Regions from separate parts of the Streptomyces sp. NPDC056224 genome, predicted to be linked through region 2. Evidence: predicted binding sites of a transcription regulator. Region 2 holds the regulator's gene; the other holds the start of a gene.
The links. Region 2 encodes HspR, which represses chaperone genes until heat shock. Its sites were predicted from a motif close to TTGAGNNNNNNNNNCTCAA; they were not measured.
Positions count from the first base shown of each region.

Region 1: a site for HspR is predicted at 4,246-4,264, ahead of lon (endopeptidase La). Genes of this name have one in related genera too.

Region 1 is NZ_JBHJTK010000008.1:66,153-73,122, forward strand. Features, by position in the region: gene ACFCZ1_RS13445 (hypothetical protein) at 1-64, opposite strand, end outside; gene ACFCZ1_RS13450 (hypothetical protein) at 302-847, opposite strand; gene ACFCZ1_RS13455 (hypothetical protein) at 901-2,271, shown strand; gene ACFCZ1_RS13460 (sulfurtransferase) at 2,345-3,337, shown strand; gene ACFCZ1_RS13465 (DUF4097 domain-containing protein) at 3,404-4,159, shown strand; gene lon (endopeptidase La) at 4,287-6,698, shown strand; gene ACFCZ1_RS13475 (MarR family winged helix-turn-helix transcriptional regulator) at 6,794-6,970, shown strand, end outside.
Region 2 is NZ_JBHJTK010000011.1:38,096-45,065, reverse strand. Features, by position in the region: gene clpB (ATP-dependent chaperone ClpB) at 1-1,553, opposite strand, end outside; gene ACFCZ1_RS16380 (pyridoxamine 5'-phosphate oxidase family protein) at 1,682-2,095, shown strand; gene ACFCZ1_RS16375 ((2Fe-2S)-binding protein) at 2,279-2,593, opposite strand; gene ACFCZ1_RS16370 (helix-turn-helix transcriptional regulator) at 2,965-3,957, shown strand; gene ACFCZ1_RS16365 (heat shock protein transcriptional repressor HspR) at 4,017-4,481, opposite strand; gene dnaJ (molecular chaperone DnaJ) at 4,483-5,670, opposite strand; gene grpE (nucleotide exchange factor GrpE) at 5,710-6,357, opposite strand; gene dnaK (molecular chaperone DnaK) at 6,357-6,970, opposite strand, start outside.

The DNA.
Region 1 (6,970 bases), on a different contig from region 2:
CGTCGGCCGGGTCGGCCGCGGCCTCGCCGTACTCGGCGGCGTCGGCCCCGTCCCAGCTGCGCACGTACCGCTCCGACTGCGCGGATCCGGCGGATCGGGGCGAGGGTTTCGCGGAGAGCGGAAGGAATCCCTCCGGATCTGCCGGGGCCATGACGGGCGGCGCCCCGCCGCGGCGTCCGGGGGATCCCGGGCCGCCCGGCCGCCGGAGCGTGGACATGAGCGTGGACATACCGGCCGCAGTGCACGCCTCCCCGGACCGGCGGCCGCAGGAGGTCCCGGCGGCGGGGACCGGTCCGGACTCCTACTGCGTGAACGACGGGAGGGCCTCCAGGACCTCGCGCAGGGCCGGGGCCAGGCTGCCCTCGCCGCCCGCCACCTCGTAGCCGCCGTGCACGAACGTGTAGAAGAACCCGTCATAGATCGTGGGCCCGCCCGTCGCGATCCGCGGCAGCCCGGCGAAGTCCGCCTCGCGCAGCGCGGTGCGCAGCTCGGCCAGCTCGGCCTCCGACAGCTTCCCGGCGCCCTCCGGCTTCGCCTCGCGGTCAAGACGGGTCCACGAACCGTCGCCCTTGACGACGAGCGTGTGCGTCTGGCCCGCGAAGCCGCCGCTGCGGGTGACCCGGACCAGGGTCTCCTCCGCGGAGGGCGGCTTGCCGGCCGTGGGGCTCGCGGCACCGCTCGGCGCCGGCGTCGGACCCGGGCCCGGTAGCGTCGGGCCGGTCGGGGCCGGTGCGGCCTGCCCGGGCGTCGCGGGCGCGTTGTCGACGCCCACGGAACCGGACGGCCCGCAGCCCGCCAGGACCACCGCGCCCAGCACCGCGCCCGCCACCGCTCGGAACGCTCGCACACCCACCTCCGCAGGTACTTCCCCGAACCCCGAGTATGGAGTCCCACCGCCCGTTGCGACAGTTCCCGGAGGCAGTCATCACCCGCATCGCCCCCTGGCGCGTGCTGCCCCCGCTGCTCGCCGTCCTGCTCGGACTCCTGGGTCTGGAGCGGCGCGGCAGCATGTGGCGCGACGAGTCGGTCACCTGGCAGGTGGCCCACCGCCCGCTCGGCGGGCTCTGGGAGCTGCTGGGCCAGGTGGACGCCGTGCACGGCCTGTACTACCTCCTCATGCACGGCGTGTTCCTGGCCTGGGACGGCGGCCTGTGGGCCCTGCGGCTGCCCTCCGTCGCCGCCACCGCCCTCGCGGCCGCCGGAGTGGCCGCGACCGCCCGCCGGCTCTCGGGGGAGCGGGCCGCGCTGATCGCCGGGCTCACCTACGCCGTGCTGCCGCCGGTGCAGATGTACGCCCAGGAGGGCCGCTCGTACGCCCTGGTCGCCGCGGCCGTGGTGTGGGCGACGTACCTGATGCTGCGCGAGCGGTGGACGGCGTACGCGGCGGTGCTGCTGCTCGGCTGCTGGCTGCACGAGTTCGCGGTACTGGCCCTGGCCGCGCACGCCTTCACCGCCTGGCGCTCGCGCGGCTGGCGCGTCGCCGCCGGGACCGTCGTGGCCCTGCTGCTGCCGCTGGCCCTGGTGAGCGCCCGGCAGGCCCAGCAGCAGCTCGGCTGGCTCGGGCGGCCGGGCTGGCAGGACTGGGCGGCGTACGGGGTCCTCGCGGCGGCCGCCCTGCTGCTCGCGCGGGGAGCGCCCGGAGAGCTCGTACGGGTGGCGCTGCCGCTCGCCCTGCTGCCGCCCGGCCTGCTGCTGGCCGTCTCCCTCCTCGACCCCTGGTACGTCGACCGGTACGTGCTCTACGCGCTGGCCGGGCCCGCCCTGCTGGCGGGCGCCCGGCTGGCGTCGGCCCGCTGCCGGTGGCCGTGGCTCGCGGCCGCCGCCCTCCTGGTGCCCTTCGCCCTCTGGTCGGTCTGGCTGCGCACCCCCGACAGCCGCAAGGACGACGCCCTCGCCGTGGCCGCCGCGGTCCGGGAGAAGGCCCGGCCGGGGGACGCGGTGGCCTTCCTGCCGTCGCGACGGCGCGAGTGGCTGCTGTCCTCGCCGGGCGTCTACGGGGAGCTGCGCGACGTGGCCCTGGACCGCACCCCGGCCGCTTCGCGGAGCCTGCAGGGCACCGAGCTGCCGTCGCTCGCCATCCGGGAGGCGCTGATCGGGTCCCCCCGGGTGATCGCCCTGCTGGACCCGGCCGGCCAGCCGCTGGACCCGTACCCGCGGGAGGCGGTGAAACGGCAGACGCTGGCCGCCTGGTTCGACCTGTGCTCGGTCACGGAGGTGCGCGGCGCCAGGGTCGCCGTCTACGCCCGCCCCGGAGGCTGCGGCGGACCCTGAGCCCGCCCGGGCACGCGTGCGCGGCGGGCCGGTTGCGAGGATGGGGCGACCCGGTTCGCACAGGAGGCGCCAGATGCCCACGTCCCAGAACTCCCCGTCCCGAGAGGCCGGTTACCGGAACCCCGGTCCGCTGGTCGGCGTGGGCTGGCTCGCGCAGCGGCTGGCCGCTCCCGGGCTGGTGATCTTCGACGCCTCCGTCGGCGCCCATCGCGGCGCCGCCCACCGGATCCCCGGCGCCCGCCCCTTCGACCTCGACGGGGACCTGTCCGACCACGACGCCCCCGCCCCGCACACCATGCCCGGCGCCGCACGGTTCACCGAGGCGATGCGGGCCCTCGGCGTCGACGACACCTCCACCGTGGTCGTCTACGACGGCGCCGGCATCTACTCCAGCGCCCGCGCCTGGTGGATGCTGCGCGCGATGGGCTTCGACCGGGCCGCCGTACTCGACGGGGGACTGCCCGCCTGGGAGGCCGCCGGGCTGCCCGTGGAGGCCACCGGCCCGGCCTGGGGGAACCCCGCGGCGGCAGCCGGAGGAGAGGGCCCGCGCGGCTCCTTCACCGCCCGCCCCCGGCCCGGGCTGCTGGCCGACGGCGCCACCATCGCCGCGGCCCTGGCCGACCCGGCCGCCGCGGTCCTGGACGCCCGTACCCGCGAGCGCTTCGCGGGCACCGCCCCCGAACCCCGCCCGGGCCTGCGCGGCGGCCACATGCCGGGCGCGTTCAACCTGCCCTTCGCCGAACTCCAGCGCGCCGACGGACTGATGCGCCCGGCGGAGGAACTCCGCGCGGCCGTCCACGCGCTGACCGGCGAGCGGGAGCGCCTCTACTTCAGCTGCGGATCGGGAGTGACGGCCTGCGTCCTGGCCCTCGGCGCCACCCTCGCCGGCTACCGGGACCTGGCCGTGTACGACGGCTCGTGGAGCGAGTGGGGCATGCCCTCGGACGAGCGGCCGGTGGTCACGGGCCACGGGCCGGCGGGCGGGGACGGGGGCGGCGGAGGGGGTGCCGCGGGGGTCGCCGGCGGTGCCGGGGTCGCGGGGGTCGCGGGCGGTGCCGGGGGTTAACCCCACCCCAGGCCCGGGGACCTGCCCCATCGGCCGCGGGGCGCTCCCCGCCGGAGACTCGTGACCATGCTTTCTCACGCCGTGTCATCCCGCCCCGCCCGCACCGCCGCCGTCGCCCTCGGGGCCGGGCTCCTGCTGGCGGGCTGCTCCTTCGGGGACGGCCCCCAGAAGACGGCGACGGCCGACGCCACGGTCACCGAGGCCGTCACCGCGGTGGAGGTCACGGGTGCCCGGGCCGGCTCGGTCGAGGTCACCGCCGCGAACGGGCCCGGAGTCACGGTCCGCCGAACCGTCCACTACCGCGGGGACACCGTGCCGACGCCCGGACAGCGGGTCACCGCGGGCGTACTCACCTTCTCCGACGGCTGCGACGCGACCTGCTTCATCGACTACCGCCTGGAGGTCCCGGCCTCCGCCACGGTCAGGCTGGAGAGCAGCAGCGGCCGCATCACGGTGACCGGCGTGGCGGCGGCCGAGCTGACGGCCGACTCCGGCGAGGTCCGGGCCGACCGCATCACGGGCCCGCTGAAGGCCCGTACCTCCTCGGGCGCGATCACCGCCTCCGGCCTGGCCGGGCCCACCGCCGAGGTCCGCTCCGACTCGGGCGACGCCCGCCTGGACTTCACACGGGCCCCGTCCTCGGTGCTCGCCGAGACCGGTTCGGGCGACGTCACCCTGGACGTTCCCCGGGCCCCCTACCGGATGGCGGTCACCACCACCTCCGGTGCCCGCGACGTCACCCTCCCCACGGACCCCTCGGCACCCGCCAGCCTCGCGGTGAAGACCACCTCGGGCGACGTCCGCGTCTCGGCACGGAGCTGACGGCCGACGGGGCCGGTCCAGGGCTGCCCCCGGGTCGTTCGCCCCGGGCGAACGGCAGTTGGGGAACAACGGGCGGCGCACATGCATTGAGTCGGCATAGCTCAACTTCACTGCCGGAGGGAAGATCATGGCTTCGACGTCCGTAACGCTCACCCTGCCCGTGCTGCCGCTCGACGACGAGGTCGTGCTGCCTGGGATGGTCGTTCCGCTCGACCTGTCCGACGCCGAGGTGCGCGCCGCCGTGGAGGCGGCCCAGGCGGCGGCGGGCAGCGGCGGAAAGCCCCGGGTGCTGCTCGTGCCGCGGATCGACGGGACGTACGCCGGCACCGGTGTGCTCGGGACCGTCGAGCAGGTGGGGAGGCTCTCCGACGGGGATCCCGGCGCGCTCATCCGCGGCCGCGGCCGGGTCCGCATCGGCGCCGGGACGACCGGACCAGGGGCCGCGCTCTGGGTCGAGGGCGAGACCGTCGACGAGCACGTGCCGGACCCGCTGCCGGGTGCGGTCACCGAGCTCGTCAAGGAGTACAAGGCGCTCGCCACCAGCTGGCTGAAGAAGCGCGGCGCCTGGCAGGTCGTCGACCGGGTCCAGCAGATCGAAGGGGTCTCGGCCCTCGCCGACAACTCCGGGTACTCGCCGTTCCTGACGGTCGAGCAGAAGGTCGAACTGCTGGAGACCGCAGACCCCGTCGCCCGGCTCAAGCTGGCCGTCAAGGCACTCAGCGACCACCTCGCCGAGCAGGACGTCGCCGAGTCCATCGCCAAGGACGTGCAGGACGGCGTCGACAAGCAGCAGCGGGAGTTCCTGCTGCGCCGGCAGCTGGACGCCGTCCGCAAGGAACTGCGCGAGCTGAACGGGGAGAAGGACGGCGAGGAGTCCGACGACTACCGCAGCCGCGTCGAGGCCGCCGACCTCCCCGAGAAGGTCCGCGAGGCCGCGCTCAAGGAGGTCGACAAGCTGGAGCGGGCCAGCGACCAGAGCCCGGAGGGCTCCTGGATCCGCACCTGGCTGGACACCGTCCTGGAGCTGCCCTGGAACGAGCGCACGGAGGACCGGTACGACATCCAGGGCGCGCGGGCCGTCCTCGACGCCGAACACGCCGGGCTGAGCGACGTGAAGGACCGCATCACCGAATACCTCGCCGTGCGCAAGCGGCGCACCGAGCGCGGCATGGGCGTGATCGGCGGCCGCCGCGGCGGAGCCGTCCTCGCGCTCGTCGGGCCGCCCGGTGTCGGCAAGACCTCGCTCGGTGAGTCCGTCGCCCACGCCATGGGCCGCAAGTTCGTCCGGGTCGCGCTCGGCGGCGTACGCGACGAGGCCGAGGTACGGGGACACCGCCGGACCTACGTCGGCGCCCTGCCGGGCCGCATCGTCCGGGCGATCAAGGAGGCCGGGTCGATGAACCCGGTCGTCCTGCTCGACGAGATCGACAAGGTGGGCTCCGACTTCCGCGGGGACCCGGCCGCCGCCCTCCTGGAAGTCCTGGACCCGGCGCAGAACCACACCTTCCGGGACCACTACCTGGAGGTGGAGCTCGACCTCAGCGACGTGGTGTTCCTGGCCACCGCCAACGTCCTGGAGGCCATCCCGGAGGCTCTGGCCGACCGCATGGAGCTGGTCCGCCTCGACGGGTACACCGAGGACGAGAAGGTCGTCATCGCCCGCGACCACCTGCTGCCCCGCCAGCTGGAGCGCGCCGGCCTCGGCGCCGACGAGGTGGTCCTGCAGGAGGAGGCGCTCAGGAAGCTCGCCGGCGAGTACACCCGCGAGGCGGGCGTACGCACCCTGGAGCGGTCCATCGCGCGGCTGCTCCGCAAGGTCGCCTCGCAGCACGAACTGGGCGAGCGCGAGCTGCCCTTCAGCATCGGCGCCGACGACCTGCGTGCCCTGATCGGCCGCCCGCACCACGTGCCGGAGTCCGCCCAGGACCCGGCGGAGCGGCGTACCGCGGTGCCCGGCGTGGCCACCGGCCTCGCGGTGACCGGCGCGGGCGGCGACGTGCTGTTCGTGGAGGCCTCACTGGCCGACCCGGAGACGGGCGCGGCCGGTCTGACCCTCACCGGCCAGCTCGGCGACGTCATGAAGGAGTCGGCGCAGATCGCGCTCAGCTTCCTGCGCTCGCACGGCGCCGAACTGGAACTCCCGGTGGCCGACCTGAAGGACCGGGGCGTGCACATCCACTTCCCGGCGGGCGCGGTCCCCAAGGACGGCCCGAGCGCGGGCATCACCATGACGACGGCCCTCGCCTCGCTGCTCTCCGGGCGGCAGGTGCGCACGGACGTGGCCATGACCGGCGAGGTCTCGCTGACCGGGCGGGTCCTGCCGATCGGCGGGGTCAAGCAGAAGCTGCTCGCCGCGCACCGGGCCGGGCTGACCACCGTCATCATCCCCAAGCGCAACGAGGCCGACCTGGACGACGTCCCGGCCGAGGTGCTGGAGGGACTGGAGGTGCACCCGGTGACGGATGTGCGCCAGGTCCTGGAACTCGCCCTGGCCCAGGCCCGGGCCGGGGCGGAAGTGCCCTTCACCACCGCCGCGTAGGGGCGGGTCACGGCGCCCGGGTCCCCTCCCCCGGACTCCGTCCGGGGGGACCCCCGGGCGGGGCCCCGGGCCGTCGGCGTGCCGGCTGCGAAATACTGGCGGCCCACACACCACAGAGGGAGCCTGACGTGCACGGGAGCGAAGACCAGGAGTTCCTTGCCCTGGAGCGGGAGCTGTCCGTCTTCCTCCGGCGCGCCCGCGCCTCCTCCGGCGAGATGGCCCGCGAGCTCCACCCCGAACTCGAACCCGCCGCGTACGGACTCCTGACCCGC
Region 2 (6,970 bases):
GCCTCCGCCAGCTCGCGCTCCAGGGTCGGGATCTCCCCGTAGAGCAGCTTGGAGGCGGTGTCGAAGTCCCCGTCGCGCTGGGCACGCTCGGCCTGGCCGCGCAGGTCGTCCAGGCGCTCCTTGAGCTCGCCGACGCGGTTGAGGGACTGCTTCTCCTTCTCCCAGCGGGCGGTCAGGCCGCGCAGCTCCTCCTCCTTGTCCGCGAGGTCCTTGCGGAGCTTGTCGAGGCGCTCCAGCGAGGCCGGGTCGGACTCGTTCTTCAGCGCCAGCTCCTCCATCCGCAGCCGGTCCACCGCGCGCTGGAGCTCGTCGATCTCCAGGGGGGAGGAGTCGATCTCCATGCGCAGCCGGGACGCGGCCTCGTCGACGAGGTCGATGGCCTTGTCGGGGAGGAAGCGGGAGGTGATGTACCGGTCGGAGAGGGTCGCGGCGGCAACGAGCGCGCTGTCGTTGATGACGACCTTGTGGTGGGCCTCGTAGCGGCCCTTGAGCCCGCGCAGGATCGCGATGGTGTCCTCGACGGACGGTTCGGCGACCAGCACCTGCTGGAAGCGCCGCTCCAGCGCCGGGTCCTTCTCGATGCGCTCGCGGTACTCGTCGAGGGTGGTCGCGCCGACCATGCGCAGCTCGCCGCGGGCCAGCATGGGCTTGAGCATGTTGCCGGCGTCCATGGCGGAATCGCCGCCGGCGCCGGCGCCGACGACCGTGTGCAGCTCGTCGATGAAGGTGATGATCTGGCCGTCGCTGGACTTGATCTCGGCGAGGACGGTCTTGAGCCGTTCCTCGAACTCACCGCGGTACTTGGCGCCCGCGACCATGGCTCCGAGGTCCAGGGCCACGAGCCGCTTGTTCTTCAGGGACTCGGGGACGTCGCCCTTGACGATGCGCTGGGCCAGGCCCTCGACGACGGCCGTCTTGCCGACGCCGGGCTCGCCGATGAGCACCGGGTTGTTCTTCGTGCGGCGCGAGAGCACCTGCACGACGCGGCGGATCTCGTGGTCGCGGCCGATGACCGGGTCGAGCTTGCCGTCGCGGGCGGCCGCCGTGAAGTCGGTGCCGAACTTCTCCAGCGCCTTGTACTGGCCCTCGGGGTCGGGGGTGGTCACCCGCCGCCCTCCTCTCGCGTTCTCGAAGGCGTCCAGCAGCTTCTTCGCGCTCGCCCCCTGGGTGGACAGGATCTCGCCGACCGCGCCGCCCTTGGCGGCGAGGGCGATGAGCAGGTGCTCGGTGGACAGGTAGTCGTCGCCCAGCCCGCCCGCCCGGGCGTCGGCCTCGGCGAGTACGGCGAGCAGCTCGCGGGTGGGCTGCGGGGGCGCGACCGTGGAGCCGGTGACGCTGGGCAGGGCAGCCAGCAGCCGCTCGGCGCCGCCGCGCACGGCGGCCTGGTCGGCATCCGAGGCGGCGAGCAGGTCGGTGATGTTCTCGTTGTCCTCGCCGGCGAGGAGCGCCAGCAACAGGTGGGCGGGGGTCAGATCGGCGTGGCCGTCCTTGACGGCCCTGCTGGTGGCCGCGTTCAGCGCGGCTCGGCTCTTGTTGGTCAGCTCGGCGTCCACGGGGCGGCTTCTCCTCTCCGGAAGGGGTGACGACACCCCGACGACTCACTCTGCCTAACTCTGACATAAACAACCTATGCAAAGTTGAGTCTATTCCACTCAAGGCAGAGAGTCGTACTCTTCGGGCCATGTCCCATGACGTACTCCACCCGACGCCCGAGTACCTCGCCTTCTGGCGGGAACGGCACGTCTGCACGCTGACCACGCCGCGCCCCGACGGCACGCCCCACGTGGTGCCGGTGGGGGTGACCTACGACCCGGAGGCCGGCCTGGCCCGGGTGATCAGCAACAAGCACAGCAAGAAGGTCCGCAACATCCTGGCGGCCCAGGCCGGGCAGCCGGGCGGGGCGCGGGTCGCGGTGTGCCAGATGGAAGGGCGCCGCTGGGCCACCCTGGAGGGCCGCGCGGTGATCCGCACGGACGAGGCCTCGGTCGCCGAGGCGGTGGCGCGCTACGCGGAGCGCTACGGGCGGACGCCCTCGCCCAATCCCGACCGGGTCGTCATGGAGATCACGCTGGACCGGGCCATGGGCCGCGCGTGAACCGCTGACTCCCTATCCGCTCATCCGGTCGTCCGCCGATCCGCTCATCCGCTCATCCGCCCGCATCTTGTCCGGTCAGCGACTGGACGCGGACATCACAACGGCGCCATCGTGGTCAGGTCCACGATGGCGCCGTTGTGTGGGGGTAGCGCCTGAGCGATCTGGAACGAAGGGGGAATCGCTTCAGGCACTGCGGGGGGTGGCGGTGGTGATATCGGGTTCGAAGAGCTGGTGATCGCGCTGATCAAGATTGACGAAGACCATTCCGTAGCGCACCTCGCAGCGGACGGGCTGCGGCGCGCCCCGCGGGCGGCGCAGGCACCGGTAGGCACGTACGTCCTCGTCCTCCTCGCGCACGACGACGATCGGTTGACCGAACAGGGTGACCATCAGCGAGTCCCCGGGGTACGGGATCGCCGTGGCCAGGTCGATGAACTGCCATCCCGACCGGTAAGCGGAGGCCATTTCGCGGCGGAAGCCGCGGTCGTCGGGGGTCATGCGTCCGAAGACTTCCCACCCATAACCGGCTTGGGTGCGGGGCCCCAGCCGCTGTCGGCCAAGACCTTGCCCCAACCACTGTCGCTCTCACCGGTGGTGGCACCGGCCCCCCAACCGCTGTCGGCGGGCGCGCCGCCCCAGCTGGTCTGCGCGAGCGAGATTCCACCGACAGCAGCGGCCGTAGAGAGAGCAATGGCAGCCACCGAGCGAAGCAATTTCTTGTACATGGTCGACGTTGTCCTCACTTGATGGATTCCTCTCCCCCGCATCTCAGACGATGACTTATCGAGCCACGCCATTGCCACCGTGGCGATGCATCATGTTCCTGTACATGCAGGACCCTGGGGGTGGGAGATTTGCCGATTATGCGGATGAACCAGACACATCCCCATGCGGTGACGGACCTGTGCGACCTGGGGGCCGAGTTGTACGCGAGCGCGCTCAGCTCCGGCCGCATAGCCCGCGAAGAGGTCGAGCAGACGCCCTGCCTGCTGGAATTCGCCCTGCTGCACCCTGACCCGGACGACGACAACTGGCTCCGTCCGGTTCCGCCTTCGGTGGCCCTCGCGCAGCGGCTGCACCCGCTGGAACGGGAGATCCTGCAACGCCGGCGCTCCTCCATCGAGCTCACCGAAGCGTTTGAGCCATTCATGGCCATCAGCGCCCTGACTCCCGCACCCACGCACGCGATCACCGTGCTGGAGGGATTCAACAGGATCAACGCGGCCCTCAATGTCGCCACCGCCGAGTGCCAGGCGGAAATGCTCACCATCCAGCCGGGAGGCGGGCGTTCCGAGAACATTCTGAACCAGGCGATAGAACGGGACCAGCCGCTCATCCGGCGGGGCGTGAGCATGCGCACCCTCTACCAGCACACCGTGCGCCACAGCCGCGGGACGATGGCCTACGTCGACCGGATGGCCAGCGGAAAGGTCGAGATCCGGACGTTGGAAGAGCTGGTCGAACGGCTCATCATCTGCGACGAGTCGGTCGCCTTCATCCCCGCCAGCGACGACCAGCAGATCGCCCTGGAACTGCGGCACCCGGCGCTCGTCCGCTACCTGGCCCGGGTCTTCGAGCAGCTGTGGCGCCGGGCCACGCCGCTCAACGAGCAGATCCCCTACGATCCGACACCCTCGGGGATCTCGGGCGTGCAGCGCTCCATCGCCCAGCTCCTCGTCGAGGGGCACGTGGACGAGGCCATCGCTCGCCGCCTGGGCATGAACGTACGGACCTGCCGCGCGCACATCGCCAAGCTGGCCTCCGCCCTGGGCAGCGGCAGCCGGGCCCAGCTCGGCTTCCTCATCGCCCAGTCGGGGATCCTGGGCCAGGTCTCGGGGCCCACGCGCGGTCCGCGGCTCTGACCGGCCCCGGGGAGACGCCGAAGGCCCCTCCCGTCCGGGAGGGGCCTTCGCACGCGCTGTCAGTCCGTCGGGCGCTTGGGCCGCCAGACGACCAGGGCGCTGCCCGGCACCGGCGGCTGGTACGGGACCAGGTCGCGCCGGTAGGAGGCGTGCACCTGGGCCTCGCGGGCCTGGAGCGTGGCCGCCGCGCCGTCCACCGCGGCGGAGAGCTCGGCCACGCGCTGCTGGAGCGCCGCGACCTGGTTCTCCAGTTCGATGATCCGCTTGATGCCCGCCAGGTTGATGCCCTCGTCCTGGGACAGCGCCTGCACCGTGCGCAGCAGCTCGATGTCACGGGCCGAGTAGCGCCGGCCGCGCCCGGCCGTACGGTCCGGGGAGACCAGGCCGAGACGGTCGTACTGGCGCAGGGTCTGCGGATGCAGGCCCGAGAGCTGGGCGGCCACCGAGATCACGTAGACCGGGGTCTCGTCGGTGAGCTGGTAGCCCCCGCCCAAGCGGGAGGACTGTCGTCGGCGGCCGTCCATGTCATGCTCCCTTCGCGGACTCGAACAGCGCGGAGCGGGGGTCCTGCGACTCCGTCGCCTCGCGGTACATCTCCAGCGCCTCGCGCGCCTTGTCCGACAGCTCGGCCGGGACCGCGACCTCCACCGTCACCAGCAGGTCTCCGCGGGTGCCGTCCTTGCGGACCGCTCCCTTGCCGCGGGCCCGCATCGTACGGCCGTTCGGGGTGCCCGGCGGCAGCTTGAGCGTCACCGCGGGGCCGTTCAGGGTCGGCACCTTGATGTCGGCGCCCAGCGCCGCCTCCGCGAACGTCACCGGGACGGTCACCGTCAGGTTGTCGTCCTTGCGGCCGAACACCGGGTGGGAGTCGACGTGCACGACGACGTAGAGGTCACCGCCCGGACCGCCGCGCTCGCCCGGCGCGCCCTTGCCGCGCAGCCGGATCCGCTGGCCGTCGGAGACGCCCGCCGGGATCCGGACCTGCATGGTGCGCGAGCTGCGGGCGCGCCCGCTGCCCTTGCAGACGTCACAGGGGGTTTCGGCGATCAGGCCGCGGCCCTTGCAGTCCGCGCAGGGGTCGGTCAGCGAGAAGCCGCCGCCGCTGCCCCGCGAGACCTGGCCGGTGCCGACACAGGTCGGGCACACCCGGGGGGTGCCGTTCTTGTCGCCGGTGCCCGAACACGCCTTGCACGGGGCCTGCGAGGACATCCGGAGCGGGACCGTGGCCCCGTCCACCGCCTCCGTGAAGGAGAGGGTGACCTCCGACTCGATGTCCTGGCCGCGGCGCGGCTGGGTGCGGGTTCCCGCACCCGGCCCGGCGCCGCGGTTGAACAGGCCGCCGAAGACATCGCCCAGGCCGCCGCCGAAGCCGCCGCCCGCGCCGCCGGGACCCGGCTGGGCGCCGCCGAACAGGTCGCCGAGGTCGAAGTTGAACGACCCGCCGGCCCCGCCCGGCCCGGGGCGGAAGCCACCGTTGCCGAACAGGGCGCGCGCCTCGTCGTACTCCTTGCGCTTCTTGGCGTCGCCGAGGATGTCGTTCGCCTCGGAGATCTCCTTGAAGCGCTCCTCGGCGGAGGCGTCGCCCTTGTTGGCGTCCGGGTGGAACTCGCGTGCGAGCTTCCGGTACGCCTTCTTGATCTCGGCCTCGGTGGCGTCCTTCGGGACACCGAGGACCTTGTAGTAGTCCTTCTCGACGAAGTCCTTCGTGCTCATCCCCGGTGTCCCTCCTCTCGTGCTCCTACAGGTTCAACATCAGCCCTTGTCGGGGGCATCCGTGTCCTTGTCCGACGGCGCGTCGGCCTCGGCCGACTCGGACTTGGGGGCCGCGCCCGGCTGGGGCTCGGCCACCGCGACCCGCGCGGGACGGATCGTACGCTCGCCGATTCGGTACCCCGGCTGCAGGATCGCCACGCAGGTCGTCTCGGTGACGTCCGGCGCGTACGAGTGCATCAGGGCCTCGTGGATCGTCGGGTCGAAGGGCTCGCCCTCCTTGCCGAACTGCTGCAGACCCATCTTGGCGGCGACCGTCTCTAGCGATTCGGCCACCGACTTGAAACCGCCGACCAGCTCGCCATGCTCCCGCGCCCGGCCGATGTCGTCCAGGGTCGGGAGGAGTTCCGTCAGGAGGGACGCGACCGCGATCTCCTTGACGGTGATCCGGTCCCGCTCCACCCGGCGGCGGTAGTTCTGGTACTCCGCCTGGAGCCGCTGGAGGTCCGTGGTGCGCTCACCGAGCGCCGTACGGGCCTGGTCCAGCTGCGCCAGCAGGGCCACATCCGCTGCAGAGTCCCCGGCCGGGGCCGCCGCCTCCTTGGCGGAGTCGGCGGCCTTCGGCTCGTCGGGCGTGCCGTCGACGGGGACGTCGGGCTTCTCCTCGAAGCCCGGGGTCTCCTCCGACATCAGGCAGCGCCGCCCTTCGGCTTCTCGTCGTCGACGATCTCGGCGTCGACGACGTCGTCGTCGGCCTTCGCCTGGCCCGCGTCACCGGCAGCGGCGCCGGCGGCGCCCTGCGCGGCCTGCGCGTCGGCGTAGATCGCCTGGCCGAGCTTCTGGCTGACCGCGGCGAGCTTCTCGGTCGCGGTGCGGATCTCGGCGGTGTCCTCGCCCTTGAGCTTCTCCTTCAGCTCGGCGACGGCGGCCTCGACCTCGGTCTTGACCTCGGCCGGGACCTTGTCCTCGTTGTCCTTGACGAACTTCTCCGTCTGGTAGACGAGCTGCTCGCCCTGGTTGCGGGACTCGGCCGCCTCCTTGCGGCGCAGGTCCTCGTCCGCGTACTGCTCCGCCTCCTGGCGCATGCGGTCGACCTCGTCCTTGCCGAGCGAAGAGCCGCCGGTGACGGTCATCTTCTGCTCCTTGCCCGTGCCGAGGTCCTTGGCCGTGACGTGCATGATGCCGTTCGCGTCGATGTCGAAGGAGACCTCGATCTGCGGGACGCCACGCGGGGCCGGGGGCAGGCCGGTCAGCTCGAACATGCCGAGCTTCTTGTTGTACGCCGCGATCTCGCGCTCGCCCT